Regions from separate parts of the Mesorhizobium sp. M0174 genome, predicted to be linked through region 1. Evidence: predicted binding sites of a transcription regulator. Region 1 holds the regulator's gene; each other region holds the start of a gene.

Evidence for each region. The regulator HrcA, encoded in region 1, represses chaperone genes, less so after heat shock. The targets are predictions, from matches to a motif close to GTTAGCACTCNCNNNNNGNGAGTGCTAAC.
Region 2: a site for HrcA is predicted at 1,591-1,619, ahead of groES (co-chaperone GroES). Genes of this name have one in related genera too.
Region 3: a site for HrcA is predicted at 1,603-1,631, ahead of NKJ13_RS25690 (co-chaperone GroES). Genes of this name have one in related genera too.

What each region holds. Positions count from the first base shown of each region.
Region 1 covers NZ_JAMYTB010000004.1:426,088-429,358, forward strand. Annotated here, with positions in the region: gene NKJ13_RS11585 (PQQ-dependent sugar dehydrogenase) at 1-366, opposite strand, end outside; gene NKJ13_RS11590 (hypothetical protein) at 467-664, opposite strand; gene hrcA (heat-inducible transcriptional repressor HrcA) at 698-1,810, opposite strand; gene rph (ribonuclease PH) at 1,956-2,672, shown strand; gene NKJ13_RS11605 (VOC family protein) at 2,705-3,115, shown strand; gene rdgB (RdgB/HAM1 family non-canonical purine NTP pyrophosphatase) at 3,115-3,271, shown strand, end outside.
Region 2 covers NZ_JAMYTB010000019.1:35,708-38,978, reverse strand. Annotated here, with positions in the region: gene groL (chaperonin GroEL) at 1-1,170, opposite strand, end outside; gene groES (co-chaperone GroES) at 1,233-1,529, opposite strand; gene NKJ13_RS25315 (bifunctional helix-turn-helix transcriptional regulator/GNAT family N-acetyltransferase) at 1,748-2,683, shown strand; gene NKJ13_RS25310 (FAD-binding oxidoreductase) at 2,721-3,271, opposite strand, start outside.
Region 3 covers NZ_JAMYTB010000020.1:19,741-23,011, reverse strand. Annotated here, with positions in the region: gene groL (chaperonin GroEL) at 1-1,188, opposite strand, end outside; gene NKJ13_RS25690 (co-chaperone GroES) at 1,254-1,550, opposite strand; gene NKJ13_RS25685 (S46 family peptidase) at 1,976-2,338, shown strand; gene NKJ13_RS25680 (hypothetical protein) at 2,343-2,480, shown strand; gene NKJ13_RS25675 (S46 family peptidase) at 2,490-2,945, shown strand.

The DNA.
Region 1 (3,271 bases):
ACGGTAGACGCGTATTTGGTCGGCATGGCCGTTTGCGATGAACAGGTCGCCGTTCGGAGCGACGCGAACGACGCGCGGATTATAGAGTCCGGAGGCGATCATTTCGGCCGAAAAGCCCGGCGGCAATTCTGGCTCGGCGCTTTCGGGCCGTTCCGCCATGCCGCCCCCGTTCGAAGCGGATTGAGCGGGGTCGGCTGCCGGCATGTCTTGCGGCCCGATCAGGCGGCGGACGCCAGGCCTGTCGGCGTGCCAATCGCCAAAAGCGGCTTCGCCTTTGAGCACCTTTTGATCCGCCTGCTGGGCGGCTGCCGGTGTCGCGGCAAGGAGGGCAACGGCAACGGCCGCAAAGCCGCCAGATCGGATCATTAACGTCCTCCGAGGTTTGCCTCGAAGAGGACAAACGGGATCAGGCATTGGTCGTTCCAAGCGGTCGTCCAGCACACGAGGATTTGAAGCCGAACCCCGTTCAGTTGCCAGAGGCGTAGAAGTCGTCGTCGAGGCGCTTTTCCAGCGCGACCAGATCGGCCGGCAGCGGCAGGCCCATGGCCCGCATCTCTTGCAGCTTCTCACGCAACTGCTCTTGCACCTCGTGCTGATCCTCAGGCTGATTGACCATTTCCTCGAGCAGGAGGCTGATCTGGGCCTTGAACGATTCCAGCGCCATTCTTTTTCTCCTTGCGGCAGGCCGCGGCGGCTCCTAGCGCAGCATGCGCGAAATCAGCTGCGCGGTATAGTCGACCATCGGTACTATGCGCGCATAATTCAGCCGCGTCGGCCCGATGACGCCGAGCGCACCGACGACGCGCGCGTCCTTGTCGCGATAGGGTGCCACCACCAGCGAGGAGCCCGACAGCGAAAACAGCTTGTTTTCCGAACCGATGAATATGCGCACCCCCGGGCCTTCCTCGGCGAGGTCGAGGAGCTGGATCAGCCCATTCTGCGTCTCCAGATCCTCGAACAGATGCCGCAGCAATTCTATGTCGGCCTGGGCGGTGACGTTTTCCAGGAGATTGGCGCGGCCGCGCACGATAAGCCGCCCAGGCACCCCGCTTTCGGCGCCTGCCCAGACCGCCAGGCCCTTCTCGACCAGATCCTGCGACAGCGTGTCGAGGGCTGCCCTGGTCTCTTCCTTGATGCGGGCGATTTCGACCCGGGCCTCGGCCAGGGTGCGGCCGCGGATATGGGCGTTGAGGAAGTTGGAGGCTTCGTGCAATTGCGAGACGGTGATGCCGGCGGGCAGATCGATGACGCGATTTTCGACGTCGCCGTTCTGCGAGACCAGCACGGCCAGCGCCTTGGTCGGCTCGAGCTGGATGAATTCGATGTGCTTCAGCGCCGCCTCATTTTTGGCGGCGAGCACGAGGCCGGCGCCGCGCGACATGCCGGACAGCATCTGGCTGGCCTCGGTCAGCATATGCTCCAGCGTCGCGCCCGAGCCGGAGGCGCGCACCTGCGCCTCGATGGTGCGGCGCTCCTCGTCGGAGAGGTCGCCGAGTTCCATGAATGCATCGACGAAGAAGCGCAAGCCGGCCTGGGTCGGCAGCCGGCCAGCCGAGATGTGCGGCGCGTAGATCAGGCCGAGATGCTCGAGGTCGCTCATCACGTTGCGGATGGTGGCCGGCGACAGCGATGACGGCAGGATGCGCGACAGGCTGCGCGAACCGACCGGCTCGCCATCCCTCAAATAGGAATCGACGATGCGCCGGAAGATGTCGCGCGAACGCATATCGAGCGATTGAAGCGCGGGCGATTGAAGTGCCGGCGACGAGAGCACTGGCGACTGCGAACCGGGATCGACTACCTTGGTCATTCGAGCCAAAAACCTCCGGTCCGAAGATATAGACTTCCGCGGCGTCGGCGCAACCGGTCCATTTTCCTTTGCGCCTCACGCCCCGTGCGGCTACAAGCCGGCCAAGATTCCCCGGCCAAGATTCCGAAGAAAGAAAGAAGCCTGAATGCGCCCTTCCAAACGCCAATTCGACGAAATGCGCCCCATCTCCTTCGAGCGCGGCGTCTCCAAGCATGCGGAAGGCTCGTGCCTGGTGAAGTTCGGCGACACTCATGTGCTGTGTACGGCCAGCCTGGAGGAAAAGGTGCCGGGCTGGATGCGCAACTCCGGCAAGGGCTGGGTGACGGCGGAATACGGCATGCTGCCGCGTTCGACCGGCGAGCGCATGCGCCGCGAGGCTTCGGCCGGCAAACAAGGCGGCCGCACGCTGGAGATCCAGCGGCTGATCGGCCGCTCCCTGCGCGCCGTGGTCGATCTGCAGGCGCTCGGTGAGCAGCAGATCACCGTCGACTGCGACGTGATCCAAGCCGACGGCGGCACGCGCACCGCTTCGATCACCGGCGGCTGGGTGGCGCTCTACGACTGCCTGCGCTGGATGGAAGCCCGCCAGATGGCGAGCCTGGGCAAGGTGCTTAAGGATCACGTCGCGGCGATCTCCTGCGGCATCCATGATGGCCAGCCGGTCATCGATCTCGACTATATCGAGGATTCCTCGGCCGGCACCGACGCCAATTTCGTCATGACCGGCAAGGGCGGTATCGTCGAGATCCAGGGCACAGCCGAGGGCGAGCCGTTCTCGGAAGAGCAGTTCGCGGCGCTGATGGGGCTCGCCAAGAAAGGCATTCAGCGCCTGGTCAGCTTGCAGCAGATGGCGGTGGCTTAGCTGCGGTCAATATTGAAGAGATTGGCGATCCTGTGACTCCTTCCGCAATCCTGGAATCAGCACTCTACGTGACGGACCTTGCTGCCGCGGAACGGTTCTATTCGGGCGTCCTCGGGCTCGATCTGCTCGGTAAGGTCGATGGCAGGCATCTCTTCTTCCGCTGCGGCGACGGCGTGCTGCTTATCTTCAATGCCGAGGCGACCAAAGTGCCGCCGCGGGCCGACGCCAAGCTGCCCGTGCCGCCGCATGGCACGGTCGGCGAGGGCCATCTTTGCTTCGCCGCAAGCGCGGATGAAATCCCGCGCTGGAAAGCGCATCTTGAGGCGAAGAAAATCGCCATCGAAAGTGAGTTCGAATGGCCTCAGGGCGGTCGCTCGATCTATATTCGCGACCCCTCGGGCAATTCGATCGAATTCGCCGAGCCAAGAATCTGGGGCATCTGATGCATTCGCCAACTGTTCACTCGCTTGACGGGCATAAGATCGTCGTCGCAAGCCACAATGCCGGCAAATTGCGCGAATTCACCGATCTGATGGCGCCATTCGGCATAGAAGCGAAGTCCGCAAAGGAATACGGCTTGCCGGAGCCGGACGAGACTG
Region 2 (3,271 bases), on a different contig from region 1:
CTTGACTTCCACTTCGGTCGCACCGCCGACGCGGATCACGGCAACGCCACCGGCGAGCTTGGCGAGACGTTCCTGCAGCTTCTCCTTGTCGTAGTCCGAGGTGGTCTCCTCGATCTGCTGCTTGATCTGGGCGACGCGGCCCTGGATCTCGGCCTTCTTGCCGGCGCCGTCGACGATGGTGGTGTTCTCCTTGGAGATCGACACCTTCTTGGCGCGGCCGAGCATGTTGAGGCCGACATTCTCGAGCTTGATGCCGAGGTCTTCGGAGATGACCTGGCCACCGGTGAGAATGGCGATGTCTTCCAGCATGGCCTTGCGGCGGTCGCCGAAGCCCGGCGCCTTGACGGCAGCGATCTTCAGGCCGCCACGCAGCTTGTTGACGACCAGCGTCGCCAGGGCCTCACCTTCGACGTCCTCGGAGATGATGACCAGCGGCTTCGAGGTCTGCACGACAGCCTCGAGGATCGGCAGCATGGCCTGCAGGTTGGAGAGCTTCTTCTCGTGGAGAAGGATGTAGGCGTCTTCCAGATCCGCAACCATCTTCTCGGCATTGGTGACGAAGTAGGGCGAGAGATAGCCGCGGTCGAACTGCATGCCTTCGACGACTTCGAGCTCGGTCTCGGCGGTCTTGGCTTCCTCGACGGTGATGACGCCCTCATTGCCGACCTTCTGCATCGCTTCAGCGATCATCGAGCCGACCGAAGCATCGCCATTGCCGGCGATGGTGCCGACCTGGGCAACCTCTTCCGAGGTCTTGATCTTCTTGGCGTTCTTGATCAGCGTCGCGACGACGTCGGCAACGGCGAGGTCGATGCCGCGCTTGAGGTCCATCGGGTTCATGCCGGCGGCAACCGCCTTGTGGCCTTCCTGGACGATCGACTGCGCCAGAACGGTCGCGGTCGTGGTGCCGTCGCCGGCGATGTCGTTGGTCTTCGAAGCAACTTCGCGGACCATCTGCGCGCCCATGTTCTCGAACTTGTCTTCAAGCTCGATTTCCTTGGCGACGGTAACGCCGTCCTTGGTGATGCGCGGTGCGCCGAACGACTTGTCGATGACGACGTTGCGGCCCTTGGGGCCGAGCGTGACCTTCACCGCGTCGGCGAGGATGTTGACGCCGCGCAGCATGCGCTCACGAGCGTCGCGGGAGAATTTTACGTCTTTGGCAGCCATTTTCAGCTCCTGGCAGGGGCTTGGATTAAGCCCGAAGATTTAAATGAGGGTGAGGCCGATATTCAGCCGATGATGCCCATAATGTCGGATTCCTTCATGATCAGAAGGTCTTCGCCATTGAGCTTGACTTCGGTGCCCGACCACTTGCCGAACAGGATGCGGTCGCCGGCCTTGACGTCCAGCGGGACGAGCTTGCCGGCTTCGTCGCGGGCGCCGGAACCGACGGCGATGATCTCGCCTTCCTGCGGCTTTTCCTTAGCCGTATCGGGGATGATGATCCCGCCCGCGGTCTTGGATTCGGATTCGACCCGACGAACGACCACGCGGTCATGAAGCGGGCGGAACTTCGACTTTGCCATTTTTTATTCCTCGATGAGAATGGTGAGAACAGTTCCTCCGTCCGGCGGCGCCGGACATGTGGTTAGCACTCATCTTGGGGGAGTGCTAACGTGGCGCTGAAATAGGCTGGCAGCCCGCGCGAGTCAAGACGCCCGGTGACCATTCTCAGGACGATTGCTTCAAACGGATACTTGACTAAGTCAACTAAATGGCTGATCTTGCCGGGCAGGAGGATGCCATGACCATTCATCATCACCCAGGCAAGGAGCGGATCGACGCGGTGCGGGCCTTCAACCGCTTCTACACCCGCCAGATCGGGTTGCTCGAGGAAGGCTTGCTGAAAAGCGACTTCTCGCTGACCGAAGCCCGGGTGCTCTATGAGCTGGCGCATCGCGATGGCCTGACCGCCACCGAGCTTGCGCGCGATCTCGGCCTCGATGCCGGTTATCTCAGCCGGCTGCTGAAGAAGTTCGAGGAGCGTGATCTGGTCGAGCGCGCCACGATCGAGGCGGATGCGCGGCGCTCGTCGATCGCGCTGACCAAGGCCGGGCGGCAGGCCTTCGCGCCGCTGAACCAGGGTTCGCACGAACAGGTCGCGGCTTTGCTCGAACGGCTTTCGGCTGCCGAACAGGACAGGCTGGTCAGGGCCATGCAGACGGTGCAGCGTCTGCTGGGCGGAAGTGCCGAGCCCAAAGTTCCCTATATGCTGCGGTCTCTGCAAGTCGGCGACATCGGCTGGATCATCCATCGCCAGGGCCTGCTCTACGCGCAGGAATATGGCTGGGACGAAACCTATGAAGCGCTGGTCGCCGAAATCCTTGGTGCCTTCGTCAAATCCTTCGATCCGAAATGGGAACGCAGCTGGATCGCCGAGCGGGAAGGGGAGGTCGTCGGCTCGGTCTTCGTCGTGCGCCAGTCGGACGCGGTGGCGAAGTTGCGCCTGCTCTATGTCGAGCCTTCGGCGCGCGGTCTCGGCATCGGCAGGCGGCTGGTCGAGGAATGCATCGGCTTTGCTCGAACCAAGGGTTACAGGACACTGACGCTGTGGACCAACGACGTGCTCACCTCGGCGCGCCGCATCTACGAGGCGGCCGGGTTCAAGCTGACCGACGAGGAGCGCCACCATTCCTTCGGCAAGGACCTGGTCGGCCAGAACTGGAATTTGGAGTTATAGCAGCGCCGCAGAATTTCGAGCATCGGCCTGCGGTCGCTCAGGTCGCAGGCTTAATGTTTTGGTTCAAGCGAAAGAGATTGGTGGGGTCATACTTGTTTTTTAGCGCGGCCAGCCTCGGATAATTCTCGCGGTAAGCCGCCAGAACCCGATCAATGCCCTCTTCGCCGAGATTGTTGGCGTAGACGCCGCCGGTCGAGAACGGTCTCATTGCATCCCACAGGTCACGCGCCCATCGGATGTGCGTTTCGTCGTCAGACGGATTGTCCCAGATCGATATCGGGAAACAATCGTAAAGAGCATCTCGGTTGGCATAGGGCGTTTCATCCATCGGTACTCGCGAGATGGCGCCGCCAACCTGCTGCAGGACCAGAAGCGACTCGCGGGGTGCGGTCATGTAAGCCGCAAGCATGGCATCGATCGCCTGATCTGTGATTTCGCGCATGAACTGCGCCTTCCAGTAGTAGCGCCGCCCGCGCGGAAAGAGGCTATCCCCGGCCGATTGAATTTGAAGATAGGGGACAGGAGCAATCTGGCACTCAACCGGCGTGCCATATTCTCTCAGAGGTTGAATGATTTGCTGGCCCTCGT
Region 3 (3,271 bases), on a different contig from region 1:
GACGCGGTCCTTCTTTTCCTTGACTTCGATCTCGGTCGCACCGCCGACGCGGATGACGGCAACGCCGCCCGCCAGCTTGGCGAGACGTTCCTGCAGCTTCTCCTTGTCGTAGTCCGAGGTGGTCTCCTCGATCTGCTGCTTGATCTGGGCGACGCGGCCCTGGATCTCGGCCTTCTTGCCGGCGCCGTCGACGATGGTGGTGTTCTCCTTGGAGATCGACACCTTCTTGGCGCGGCCGAGCATGTTGAGGCCGACATTCTCGAGCTTGATGCCGAGGTCTTCGGAAATGACCTGGCCACCGGTGAGGATGGCGATGTCTTCCAGCATGGCCTTGCGGCGATCACCGAAGCCCGGCGCCTTGACGGCAGCGATCTTCAGGCCGCCACGCAGCTTGTTGACGACCAGCGTGGCCAGGGCCTCGCCTTCGACGTCCTCGGAGATGATGACCAGCGGCTTCGAAGTCTGCACGACGGCCTCGAGGATCGGCAGCATGGCCTGCAGGTTGGAGAGCTTCTTCTCGTGGAGAAGAATGTAGGCGTCTTCCAGATCCGCAACCATCTTCTCGGCGTTGGTGACGAAGTAGGGCGAGAGATAGCCGCGGTCGAACTGCATGCCTTCAACGACTTCAAGCTCGGTCTCGGCGGTCTTTGCTTCCTCGACGGTGATGACGCCCTCATTGCCGACCTTCTGCATCGCTTCCGCGATCATCGAGCCGACCGACACGTCGCCATTGCCGGCGATGGTGCCGACCTGGGCAACCTCTTCCGAGGTCTTGATCTTCTTGGCGTTCTTGATCAGCGTCGCGACGACGTCGGCGACGGCGAGGTCGATGCCGCGCTTGAGGTCCATCGGGTTCATGCCGGCGGCAACCGACTTGTGGCCTTCCTGGACGATCGACTGTGCCAGAACGGTCGCGGTGGTGGTGCCGTCGCCGGCGATGTCGTTGGTCTTCGAAGCAACTTCGCGGACCATCTGCGCGCCCATGTTTTCGAACTTGTCCTCAAGCTCGATTTCCTTGGCGACGGTGACGCCGTCCTTGGTGATGCGCGGGGCGCCGAACGACTTGTCGATGACGACGTTGCGGCCCTTGGGGCCGAGCGTGACCTTCACCGCGTCGGCGAGGATGTTGACGCCGCGCAGCATGCGCTCACGAGCGTCGCGGGAGAATTTTACGTCTTTGGCAGCCATTTTTTACTCCTGGGCATTTCGCCCGAAATTCAGATTGGATGGTGCGGATGAAAGGCGGCGGCGTGTCAGCCGATGACGCCCATGATGTCCGCTTCCTTCATGATCAGAAGGTCTTCGCCATTGAGCTTGACTTCGGTGCCCGACCACTTGCCGAACAGGATGCGGTCGCCGGCCTTGACGTCCAGCGGGACGAGCTTGCCGACCTCGTCACGGGCGCCGGAACCGATGGCGATGATCTCGCCTTCCTGCGGCTTTTCCTTAGCCGTATCGGGGATGATGATCCCGGCGGCGGTCTTCGCTTCGGACTCGACGCGGCGAACGACCACGCGGTCATGCAGCGGCCGGAAATTCGACTTTGCCATTTTTGGATTTCCCTGGTGCGGATGTTGAACGGTTCTCCGTTGCCGGAGCGTGTTTAGCACTCACCAGAAGCGAGTGCTAACGCGGCAGTGAGATAGGCCGTAGGCTCCTGCTAGTCAAGACGGAAGAGGGACGGGCGAAGAGCAAACGAGCGTGGAAGCACCGAGCCTTTTACGTGAACGACGTCGGAGATCGGACATGGATGGGGCGGCTCACCATTTGCAACTGAAGGCTTTATCATTTGGCACGATTGGTGCAGCGAATGATCCGCAAACGTTGCGCGCGACCGATATAATGAGAGGTGAGCGCCATCAGGATTCCTGCGTTAACCGTCCACTCGGTCTTTACGGTGTGGCCGCCGCGCGGGCGCCAGGACTCCGGCCATCCCGATAGTCACCAATCCAATCTGCGGAGAACAGGAGGCAAGATGAGAGCGACAGTCAGCACGAACTTGAATTTGAAATGTTTGGCCAAAGCAACTGCCATCGCCTTGCTCTGGACGGTCACGGCTACATCGGCGGACGAAGGTATGTGGATGCCGGGCCAGACTGCGGAAGTGTGCGCGGCCATGCGCGCGGATGGGCTCCAGATCGATCCCGCCCAGCTGGGCCGTCTAGACGCTGACCCGCTCAACGCGATCGTATCACTGGGCGGATGCTCCGCCTCGTTCGTCAGTCCACAAGGGCTGGTCGCAACCAATCATCATTGCGTGTTAGAATCCATCCAATACCACAGCAAGGAGGGCCAGGACTATCTCACAGACGGCTTTCTGGCGAAGAGCCCTGGGTGAAGAATTGCCCGCGGCGCCAGGCAGCCGCATCTATGTGATCGAGGACATGCGGGATGTGAGCGCCGAAATGCTCAAGAGCGTCTCGGACAAGCTGAACGGGTTTGCCCGCTATGAGCGGCTCGCCAGAACAAAAAGGCCCTGATCGCCGCATGTGAAGGACAGCCCAATCGCCCTTGCGACGTATGGCAGCGTCTCCTACTATCTCCTCCAGAAGCTCGAAATTGAGGACGTGCGCCTCGTCTATGCGCCCGCGCTCGGCATCGGCAACTTCGGCGGCCAAACGGACAACTGGATGTGGCTGCGCCACACGGGCCACTTCGGCTTTTATCGCGCCTATGTCGCTCCTGATGGTTCCTCCCGGCCATATGCGCGCGACAATGTGCCTTACCGGCCGAAGAGTTGGCTACCCATAGCCTGTGAAGGCGTCAAGGAAGGCGACCTTGTGATGGTCGCCGGCTTTCCCGGCGCAACCCACCAGTTCCTGACCGCGGATGAAGTCCGGTTCAACTTCGCGCAATTCGAACCGCGGTTGCAGCGTTCGCTCTCGGATTATCCCGCCCAGATCAATCAGGCAACGGCAGGCAATCGCGAGGCGCAGATCCATTGACCGCCCGCTTCACAAATTGGGTCGGCCTAAAACGCATGGGAAAAGCAGAAAAGGCAACAGATCGGCACCAGAATGAATATGGCCGCGCGAACTGACAGCGCCAACAATCGGCATCTCGCATGGTCGGTGGCACTGGACGTGGCTCCCACCCTGCTGGCGCGACTCCCCATCAGGTCGTCGGGGTTTCGCTTGCGAAAAAAACTTCCGCGTGTCTCTGCGCGATCCATCCCGCTTGCGCGTGCTTAGTCAACCAAAAAACTGACCATCTGCAGGATCAGGATCAGCAAAAAAAAGCCAAAGGCAGACGCCAAAACAGCTGCCAGCAG